3 regions of the Mesorhizobium sp. M0276 genome follow, and region 1 is predicted to be linked to each of the others. Evidence: predicted binding sites of a transcription regulator. Region 1 holds the regulator's gene; each other region holds the start of a gene.
The links. The regulator PhoB, encoded in region 1, activates phosphate uptake and scavenging genes when phosphate is short. The targets are predictions, from matches to a motif close to TGTCATNNANCTGTCAT.
Positions count from the first base shown of each region.

Region 1 (3,243 bases):
CGATCGTCATCGTCACCCACAACATGCAGCAGGCGGCGCGCGTATCGAAGCAGACGGCCTTCATGTATCTGGGCGAGCTGGTCGAGTTCGACCGCACCGAGAAGATCTTCACGTCGCCCCGCGAGAAGCGCACGCAGGACTACATCACCGGCCGCTTCGGCTGAGCTCAGGCATACGAGGAACAGGATCATGAGCGAACACACAGTCGCTTCTTTCGACGAGGATCTCGGTCAGATCAGCAAGCTCATCAGCGACATGGGCGATCTCGCCAGCTCGATGGTCGGCGGTGCGACCAAGGCGCTCTTGAATTCCGACAACGCCTTGGCACAGCGCGTCGTCTCCGATGATGCGATCATGGACGCGCGCCAGCGCGAGCTCGACGACCGCGCAATCACGCTGATCGCCAAGCGGCAGCCGATGGCCGATGATCTGCGCCATGTCGTCGGTTCTATCCGCATGGCCGGCGATCTCGAACGCATCGGCGACCTTGCCAAGAACATCGCCAAGCGTGTCGGCACTGTCGGCCTCAGCGTCACGCCGCGCGACCTTTCGCACTCGATCGATGGAATGGCACAACTGGTGCTGATCCAGGTGCAGGGCGTCATCGAGGAATATGCGGCGCGTGACGCCGCCGCGCTGGCGAAACTGCGTGCCGACGACGAACGCATCGACGTCAAATACACCTCCGTGTTCCGCGAGCTTCTCACCTATATGATGGAAGACCCGCGCAACATCACCGCGTGCACGCATCTTTTGTTCTGCGCCAAGAACCTCGAGCGCATCGGCGACCATGTCACCAACATCGCGGAAAATGCCTATTATGTTTTGACCGGCACGCAGCTGCCGGCCAATCGTCCGAAACAGGACGAGACGACAATGTCCGCGCCCGCGGCATGACGACAGGGGTAACCAGCCGATGATCGCGCCACGCATCATGGTGGTGGAGGACGAGGAGCCGCTAGGCGTGCTGCTCCGTTACAATCTGGAGTCCGAGGGCTATCAGGTCGAGGTCGTGACGCGCGGCGACGAGGCCGAGATCCGGCTGCAGGAGAACGTGCCTGACCTTCTGGTGCTCGACTGGATGGTACCGGCGGTCTCCGGCATCGAACTCTGCCGGCGCCTGCGAATGCGTCCCGAGACCGAGCGGCTGCCGATCATCATGCTGACCGCGCGCGGCGAGGAGAGCGATCGCGTGCGGGGCCTCTCGACCGGCGCCGACGATTATCTGGTAAAGCCGTTTTCGACACCGGAGTTCATGGCCAGGGTCAAGGCGCTGCTGCGCCGTGCCAAGCCGGAACTGCTGTCCAGCGTGCTGAAGGTCGGCGACATCGTGCTCGATCGAGAATCGCACCGGGTCTATCGCAAGAAGAGCGAGATCCGGCTCGGGCCGACCGAATTCCGCCTGCTCGAATTCATGATGCGCCATCCCGGCCGCGTGTTCTCGCGCAGCCAGCTGCTCGACAACGTCTGGGGCGAAACGATCTACATCGACGAACGCACGGTAGACGTGCATGTCGGGCGGCTGCGCAAAGCCGTCAACAACGGCCGCATGCCCGACGTCATCCGCACCATTCGGGGCGCAGGCTACGCGATCAGGGAAGACTAGCCGATAGATCGGAACCAAGGTTCAAATTCAATCAGCAGGTCGTCGCCAATGGCCACGCGATGGCAGACATTCAAGCAGGCGGCATCGAAGTCTAAACTGCCCTTCGCGGTCGCGGGCTCGCGCGTACCTTGACTGGCTGGCGATTGCCTTCCGATCTCCCAATTCGCTTTTCTGCCAGGCTGGCCGCAGGAAGCACGGCCCGTGACACTTTAGTTGGTCACATTGCTATCTTGCCCGCAGACCTCCGATCAAAGTCGCGCGCCTCAAGAAACAATTTGAACTAATATGGCTATGTGCCCGCTAGAGGATGTGGTTTCGCATAAATTCGCAATTTTATTAAAAATTGCATCCGACTAAGAGCGAGTTTCCCTCTTCTTTATTGATTGTATGTGCTCCGAATAGTCAATACGATCTTGGATCTGATGATGATTCCGCGGGAACGATCTCGTTCGTTGCAACGTTGCTTTGAAAGCGGTCGCCGGACGCTGCGCCGAATGATTTGACCAGGTCGGACACTAAGAGGAAGGATTTCTGATGAGCACGGTCTTAAACGCCAAAGGTATTCCTCTTCCCTACACCGGCGCGTCCAGTCATTGGTTCTCGGCAACCGGAGCCGGGGCCGAACTGCATGGCACTTCAGGCAACGACTCCTTCTGGGGAGACACCGGCGTCTATGTCACGATGTACGGTGGCGCCGGCGATGACTACTATCACCTCTATTCCACCAACAATAAGGCGGTCGAAGATCCCGGGGCCGGGATCGATACGATCGACACCTGGATGAGCTACAAGCTCCCCGACAATTTCGAGAACCTGGTCGTTACCGGCGCCAATCGATATGCGTTCGGAAATGCGTTGGACAACATCATCAAGGGCGGGTCGGGTCATCAGACGCTGGATGGCGGCAAGGGAAATGATGTCCTGATCGGCGGTGACGGCGCCGACACTTTCGCCATCTCCAAAGGAAATGGGAGCGATCTTATCTTCGATTTCGGTGCGACCGATGTGGTGCGCCTTAACGGCTATGACTTCACTTCGTTCGACGCCGTCCGTTCGCAGATGGTTCAGGTGGAATCGAACGTGATGCTGAACCTCGGATCTGACGAGATCCTGGTGTTCAAGAATACGACCATCGACAAGTTGCAGCCCACCCAGTTCGAACTGCCGATAGACAAGTCCGGAATGACGCTGTCCTTCTCCGACGAATTCAACACGCTGAGCCTTCGGGACGGGCAGGACGGCACGTGGAATTCCAATTTCTCGTGGGGCGCGCCGAACGGCAGCACATTGAGCAGCAATGGCGAGTTGCAATGGTATATCGACGCCAATTACGGGCCGACGAGTTCCGTCCACCCGTTCAGCGTTGAAAACGGCGTCCTCACCATCACCGCCGCGCAGGCGCCGGAGGACATCAAGCCTCTGATCAACAACTACGAATACACATCGGGGATACTGACGACCCACGACACCTTCGCGCAAACCTACGGCTATTTCGAAATGCGGGCGGACCTGCCCGAAACGGCCGGAGCCTGGCCGGCCTTCTGGCTGCTTCCGGAAGACGGATCGTGGCCGCCGGAGCTGGACGTCGTCGAAACGCGCGGTCAGGATCCGAACACGCTTTTCATGACAGCGCACAC
Region 1 is NZ_JAMYSC010000009.1:46,037-49,279, reverse strand. It holds gene pstB (phosphate ABC transporter ATP-binding protein PstB) at 1-164, shown strand, start outside; gene phoU (phosphate signaling complex protein PhoU) at 190-897, shown strand; gene phoB (phosphate regulon transcriptional regulator PhoB) at 917-1,606, shown strand; gene eglC (endo-1,3-1,4-beta-glycanase EglC) at 2,141-3,243, shown strand, end outside.

Region 2 (3,243 bases), on a different contig from region 1:
CCGCCAATTCTCCAACCAGCAGCACGAGCAGGCGATCTCGCTGCTCGTGCTCTACAAATATTTTGTCCTCAGCGGCCAGATCGAGCCTGATCCCGAGGTCTGGCGCTTTATCCAGAGTTAGAGCGTCGCGGGCTTTGGCGCCGAATTTCGCTCGTCAGATGCCGCTTCGGTCAATCACCAGATCGGCGGGGCCGAAGCGGTCCTTTGCCGTCAGCTGCTGGTGCCAGTAGGGATAGAGCAAGGGCGGCCGGCTGACCGCGTCGAGGCGACCGCGTTCGTCGCCGGTGAGCACCAGGCTCGCCGCCGCGATGTTGTCCTGGAACTGCGCTTCGGTTCTACCGCCGATCACCAGCGAACTGACCGCCGGCCGGCCGAGCAGCCAGGCCAGTGCCACCTGCGCCGCCGACACACCGCGCTGCGTGCCGATCTCGACAAGCACATCGACGATCCGCCACAGCCGGTCCTCGTCGCGGATCGGCGGTTCGGACCAGCCGGCGAGCTGGCGGGCGGTGGGGCTGTCGCGGCGGTATTTGCCCGACAGCAATCCGCCGGCCAGTGGGCTCCAGACCAGGACGCCGAGCCCCTGGTCGACGGAAATCGGCAGCAATTCATATTCCGCCTCGCGCGCTTCCAGCGTGTAGTGGATCTGCTGGGTGACGAAGCGCGGCTGGTGATGGCTGTCGCTGATGCCGAGCGCCTTCATCACCTGCCAGCCGGAATAGTTGGAACAGCCGACGTAACGGATCTTGCCCTGGGCAACCAGCGTATCGAGCGCGGCGATGGTTTCTTCCAGCGGCGTCACGCCATCCCATTCGTGCAGGAAGTAGATGTCGATGACGTCGGTCTTGAGCCGCTTCAGGCTCCTTTCGCATTCGCGGATCAGGTGATGGCGCGACAGGCCCTCATCGTTGGGACCTTTGCCGATCCGCATCCGCGCCTTCGATGCGATCAACACGTCGCCCTTGCGCTTGCCGCCGAGGGCTTCGCCAATGATCTCTTCCGAAATGCCGTTCGAATAGACATTGGCGGTGTCGATGACGTTGATGCCGGCATCGATACAGAGGTCGATCATCCGGCGCGCCTCGTCGAGGTCGGTCTTGCCGACAGCCGAAAACGCGCCGGCGCCGCCGAAAGTCATGGTGCCCATGGTCAGCGTCGAAACCTTCAAGCCGGAACGGCCGAGAGTGCGGTATTCCATGTCAGATCCTCGTGATTGCATTGGGAAAGGGGCTGGGGAGGGGTGCCCCGAATGTGACTGCTATTTGTAGGACAATTTGAGCGGCTTGTCGCCATGCCACGACGACGGATCGATCATGCCTCACGGGATTTGCAGCGGCGACGTCATGTTCCAGGCTGCAATAAAACCGTCATTACCGGCCTATATTGAAGTCGGCTCAGGTGTTGCCGCTCCAAGACGCAAGCCAGCAACTAGGGGCGCCGACGTGGACCGACAGCGCTTGCAAGCGGAGCAACTGATATGACCGAGCTAAAGCAGAATTCTCCAGCCAGGGACTGGCTTGAAGCCGAGCTCGCCGACACGCTAGACGAGGACTATGAGCTCGAAATATCGGAGCCGGCGCTGTCGATGGAGATCGCCAAGATCTACAAGAACGCGCATCCGCCTTCGATCGAACGCATGCAGTATTTTCGCGACTTGATTACCTTGCAGTCCGAACTGATCAAGCTGCAGTCCTGGGTCGCATACCACAAGAAAAAGCTGGTGGTGATTTTCGAGGGCCGCGATTCGGCCGGCAAGGGCGGCGTCATCAAGCGCATCACCCAGCGGCTCAACCCGCGCATCTGCCGTGTCGTGGCACTGCCGGCGCCGACAGAACGCGAGAAGTCGCAATGGTATTTCCAGCGTTATGTCCCGCATCTGCCGGCCGGAGGCGAAATCGTGCTGTTCGACCGCTCCTGGTACAACCGCTCGGGCGTCGAACGGGTGATGGGCTTTGCACAGCCCGATCAGGTCGAAGAATTCTTCCGCGACGTGCCGGAGTTCGAGCGCATGCTGGTCCGCTCGGGCATCACCGTCGTCAAATACTGGTTCTCGATCACCGACGAGGAACAGCAGATGCGCTTTCTGATGCGCATCCACGATCCCATGAAGCAGTGGAAACTGTCGCCGATGGACCTGCAGTCGCGTGTGCGCTGGGAACAGTACACCAAGGCCAAGGAAGAAACTTTCATCCGCACCAACATCCCGGAGGCCCCTTGGTTCATCGTCGAGGGCAACGACAAGAAGCGGGCGCGGCTGAACTGCATCGACCACCTGCTCAAGCAGATGCCATATGAGGAGGTGCCGCACGAGGAGATCACACTGCCCGAGCGCGTCTTCAACCCCGAATACGAGCGCCAGACGCTACCGCGCGAGCTTTATGTGCCTGAGAAGTATTGAGATAGACGAAGCTGCGATCTCCCCCTCGCGGGGCCCTCGCGGGGGAGATTGGCTCTCCACCTAAGCCCGCTTGATGGTGACGTGCGTGGCGAGCGGCGTCGCAACCTGCTCGCTGCAGACATAGCCGAGCTTGACCATGTCCAGGCCGCCAAAAAGGTTCTCGCCCGTACCGAGCAGCACCGGCGCGATCGCCAGATGCATCTCATCGATCAGCTTCTCCTGGAGATATTGCTGGATGGTGGCGACGCCGCCGCCCACCCGCACGTCCTTGCCATTAGCCGCTGCTTTTGCCTGTTCAAGTGCCGAATGGATGCCGTCGGTGATGAAATAGAAGGTCGTGCCGCCCTCCATGACGATCGGTTCGCGCTTGTGATGGGTCAACACGAAAACCGGCACATGGTAGGGCGGGTTATCGCCCCACCAGCCCTTCCAGCTGTCATCGGGCCATTCGCCGCGGATCGGTCCGAACATGTTGCGGCCGAGGATCCATGCGCCGACATTCTCGAAACTGCGCGCCGCGAACGCCTCGTTTATATCGGTGGTGCCGCCATCTTGTCCGAGCACCATCTCACGGAAGGTGCGAGTGTCGACAAACCACTTGTGCAAGGATTCCCCACCGACGCCGAGCGGATTTTGCAGATCCTGATCGGGACCGGCGCCATAACCGTCGAGCGATAGGGTGAAAGCGTTGACACGAAGTTTGGGCATAAGGGCCTCCTCGGTAGCCAATTGGTATTTTTGCAAGCTGTTGTCTTGTAACAAACTGCTTGCGAAATGCAAGCGGTTTTTCAGCGCAAACCGACCTCATGCGATGGCACTGGCGAGGCATCGCCGTGGCTCTCGCC
Region 2 is NZ_JAMYSC010000026.1:63,122-66,364, reverse strand. It holds gene NKJ01_RS20895 (glycosyl transferase family 90) at 1-121, shown strand, start outside; gene NKJ01_RS20890 (aldo/keto reductase) at 155-1,198, opposite strand; gene ppk2 (polyphosphate kinase 2) at 1,478-2,398, shown strand; gene NKJ01_RS20880 (dihydrofolate reductase family protein) at 2,459-3,106, opposite strand.
Region 2: the regulator PhoB is predicted to act here: its motif matches at 1,355-1,371, upstream of ppk2 (polyphosphate kinase 2).

Region 3 (3,243 bases), on a different contig from region 1:
GCGACGATCATGTCGTGCCCTTCGAAGTCGGCCCGCTCGACGTGCGCGGCCGCACCGTCCAACTCGGGCCGATGCTCGATGCCATCCTCAGTCGCCACGATTATCCCGAGCCGGTCGCCCGGCTGCTGGCGGAGGCGTGCGTGCTGACGGTGCTGCTCGGCACCTCGCTCAAATTCGAGGGCAAGTTCATCCTGCAGACGCGCACCGACGGGCCTGTCGACATGCTGGTCGCGGATTTTTCCACGCCCTCGGCGCTGCGCGCCTATGCGCGTTTTGATGCCGACCGGCTGGAGGCGCTGGTCGCGGCGGGCGAAACGTCCCAGCAGACCCTGCTCGGCACGGGCGTGCTGGCGCTGACCATCGATCAGGGCGCCCACACGCAGCGCTATCAGGGTATCGTCCAACTCGACGGCGAGACGCTGGAAGATGCGGCGCGTACCTATTTCCGTCAGTCGGAGCAGATTCCGACCGATCTCAGGCTGTCGGTGGCCAAGCTCTTGACGCCCGGCCCGGGCGGCACCCGTGAGCAGTGGCGCGCCGGTGGCATCCTGGCGCAGTTCCTGCCGCAGTCGCCCGACCGCATGCGCGTGCCGGATCTGCCGGGCGGCGATGGCGATCCGCGCGAGGAGATCCACGATCCGGCCGACAATTCCTGGCAGGAGTTGCTGGCGCTGCTCGGCACCACCGAGCCGACCGAACTGATCGATCCGACGATCGGTGCCGAGCGGCTGCTCTACAGGTTGTTCCACGAGCATGGCGTGCGCGTTTTCGGCAGCGTTCCGGTCGCCGACCAGTGCTCGTGCTCCCGGGACAAGATCCGCGGCATCCTCGAAGGCTTTTCCGCCCAGGAGATCAAGGACAGCACCGAGGACGGCGGCATCCACGTCGCCTGCGAGTTCTGCTCGAAGCAATATGACTTCGACCCGGCGGAGTTTGCGGCGGCCCAGTAGAACACGCCTTGCCGGCCGCCTCGCGGCCGGTGAGGCAAATTAATTCACCGTCCGCCGCGTCCCCGGCAGGTCGAGTGAAAATGCGGGGATGGCGATGTCGAACGTCTCGCCCCGCTTGTTGCGCATCGTGTAGTGCCCGACCATGATGCCGGACGGTGTCGAGAGCGGGCAACCGGACGTGTATTGGTAGCTGTCGCCGGGATTGAGTTCGGGCTGGTCGCCGACGACGCCAGCGCCGCGTACCTCTTCGACCCGGCCAGTGCCATCGGTGATGTGCCAATAGCGCGACAACAGCTGGACGGAATCGTCCGACTGATTGTCGATGGTTATCTGATAGCCCCAGACATAGCGGTTCTCGGACGGATCCGAGCGATCCTCCATATAGAACGGCCTGACCTGCACTTCGATGTTGCGCGTGACGGCGCTGTACATAAGCGGCTCCAATACAATCCGGTAACTTTCGGCGCTCCGTGATGGCCGGTCAACGGTGCGCGTCCTATCGTCGCGGTCTGCAGGGCAGGTGCCGGCAAAGAATGTCATTTAAGTGACACGTGACGATGGTCAATGATGGTGTGTGCCGATCAATGCTGCGCGACTCGGGCGCTCCGTCGAACTGTTGAGATCTGTCGTCATGCCCCTAGATTGTTCTGGTGGGCGGCTTTCCTGGAGTTACCGGATCTCGATGGAACTCACTCTCGTAGTCGCCACGCTTTCAATTGCTCTCATCCTCTCAAATCTCGCCAGCATCGTGCTTGCGGCTTCGCGTCTGAAACGGCGCCGCGCTATGGCGCCGCCGGCCGGCAAGCCGCGGCCGGTGTCGATCGTCGTGCCGTCGCGTGGCGTTGAGCCGTTCACGCTCGAGACGCTGGAGCGCGCCTTCTCGCTCAACTGGCCGCGTTACGAGCTGATCTTCTGTGTTGCCCATGCCGACGATCCAGTGGTCAGGCTGATAAACAGGGCGATTGCCCGGTTTCCCAAGGTGCCGGCCCGGCTGCTGGTCGGCGACGACCGTATCAGCGCCAATCCGAAGCTCAACAATTGCGTCAAGGGCTGGGAAGCGGCGCGGCACGACTGGGTTGTCCTGGCCGATTCCAACGTGCTGATGCCGAGAGACTACGTCCAGCACCTGATGGCTGCATGGCGACCCAATACCGGCCTTGTCTGCTCGACGCCAATCGGCTCGCGACCGGCCGGCTTCTGGGCTGAAGTCGAATGCGCTTTCCTCAACACGCTGCAGGCGCGCTGGCAATATGCGGGCGAGGCGCTTGGCCTTGGCTTTGCCCAAGGCAAGAGCATGCTCTGGAACAAGCCGATCCTCGATGCCAATGGCGGCATTCGCGCGCTGGCCGCCGAGATCGCCGAGGACGCCGCCGCGACCAAGCTGGTCAATGGCCTCGGCCTGCGCGTCAATCTCGTCGCCGCGCCTTTCGAGCAGCCGCTCGGCCGGCGCACATTTGGCGAGATCTGGTCGCGCCAGGCCCGTTGGGCGCGCCTGCGCCGCGTCACCTTTCCGCTGTTCTTCGCGCCTGAAATCCTGACTGGCGCGGTGGTGCCGCTGGTGCTGGCGCTGATTGCGGCGGCAAGCGCCGGCATCAGCCCCTGGGCAACCGCCATTGCCGTGCTGGCCGCCTTCTATCTTCCCGAGTGCGTCCTCGCCCGGTCGAAGGGCTGGTACCTGTCGCCACGCCTGGTCGCAGCTATGGTAACGCGCGACCTGATCCTGCCGGCGATGTGGGCGCGCGGCTGGCTCGGCGGTGCCGTCGAGTGGCGCGGCAACGCGATGACCATCGGCACCAAGGCGGCCAAGCTGGAAGAGACGCCATCCGGCGCCTGAAAGGTAAAGGCTTGCTATTTGGCCTTCAGCGCCTGCGCGATATCCTCAAGCAGATCTTCGGTGTCTTCCAGGCCAACCGACAGTCTGAGCGTGCCCGGTCCGATGCCGAGTTCGGCGCGCGCCTCATCGCTCAGGTTCTTGTGAGTTGTCGTCGCCGGATGGGTGATCAGGCTCTTGGCATCGCCGAGATTGTTGGAGATCAGCACGATGTCGAGCGCGTTCTGCAAGGCGAAGGCCGCCTGCTTGCCGCCTTTGACATCCAGGCAGATCAGCGTCGAGCCGCCCGACATCTGCTTCTTTACGACATCAGCCTGCGGGTGGTCGGCGCGGCCGGGATAGATGACGCGGGCGATTTCCGGCCGCTCGGCCAGGAAATCCGCGATCTTGCCGGCGCTTTCCGTCTGCTGGCGCACGCGCAGCGGCAGCGTCTCCAGCCCCTTCAGCAGCGTCCAGGCGTTG
Region 3 is NZ_JAMYSC010000006.1:9,659-12,901, reverse strand. It holds gene NKJ01_RS06680 (Hsp33 family molecular chaperone) at 1-950, shown strand, start outside; gene apaG (Co2+/Mg2+ efflux facilitator ApaG/CorD) at 990-1,382, opposite strand; gene NKJ01_RS06670 (ceramide glucosyltransferase) at 1,633-2,784, shown strand; gene NKJ01_RS06665 (O-succinylhomoserine sulfhydrylase) at 2,799-3,243, opposite strand, start outside.
Region 3: the regulator PhoB is predicted to act here: its motif matches at 1,485-1,501, upstream of NKJ01_RS06670 (ceramide glucosyltransferase).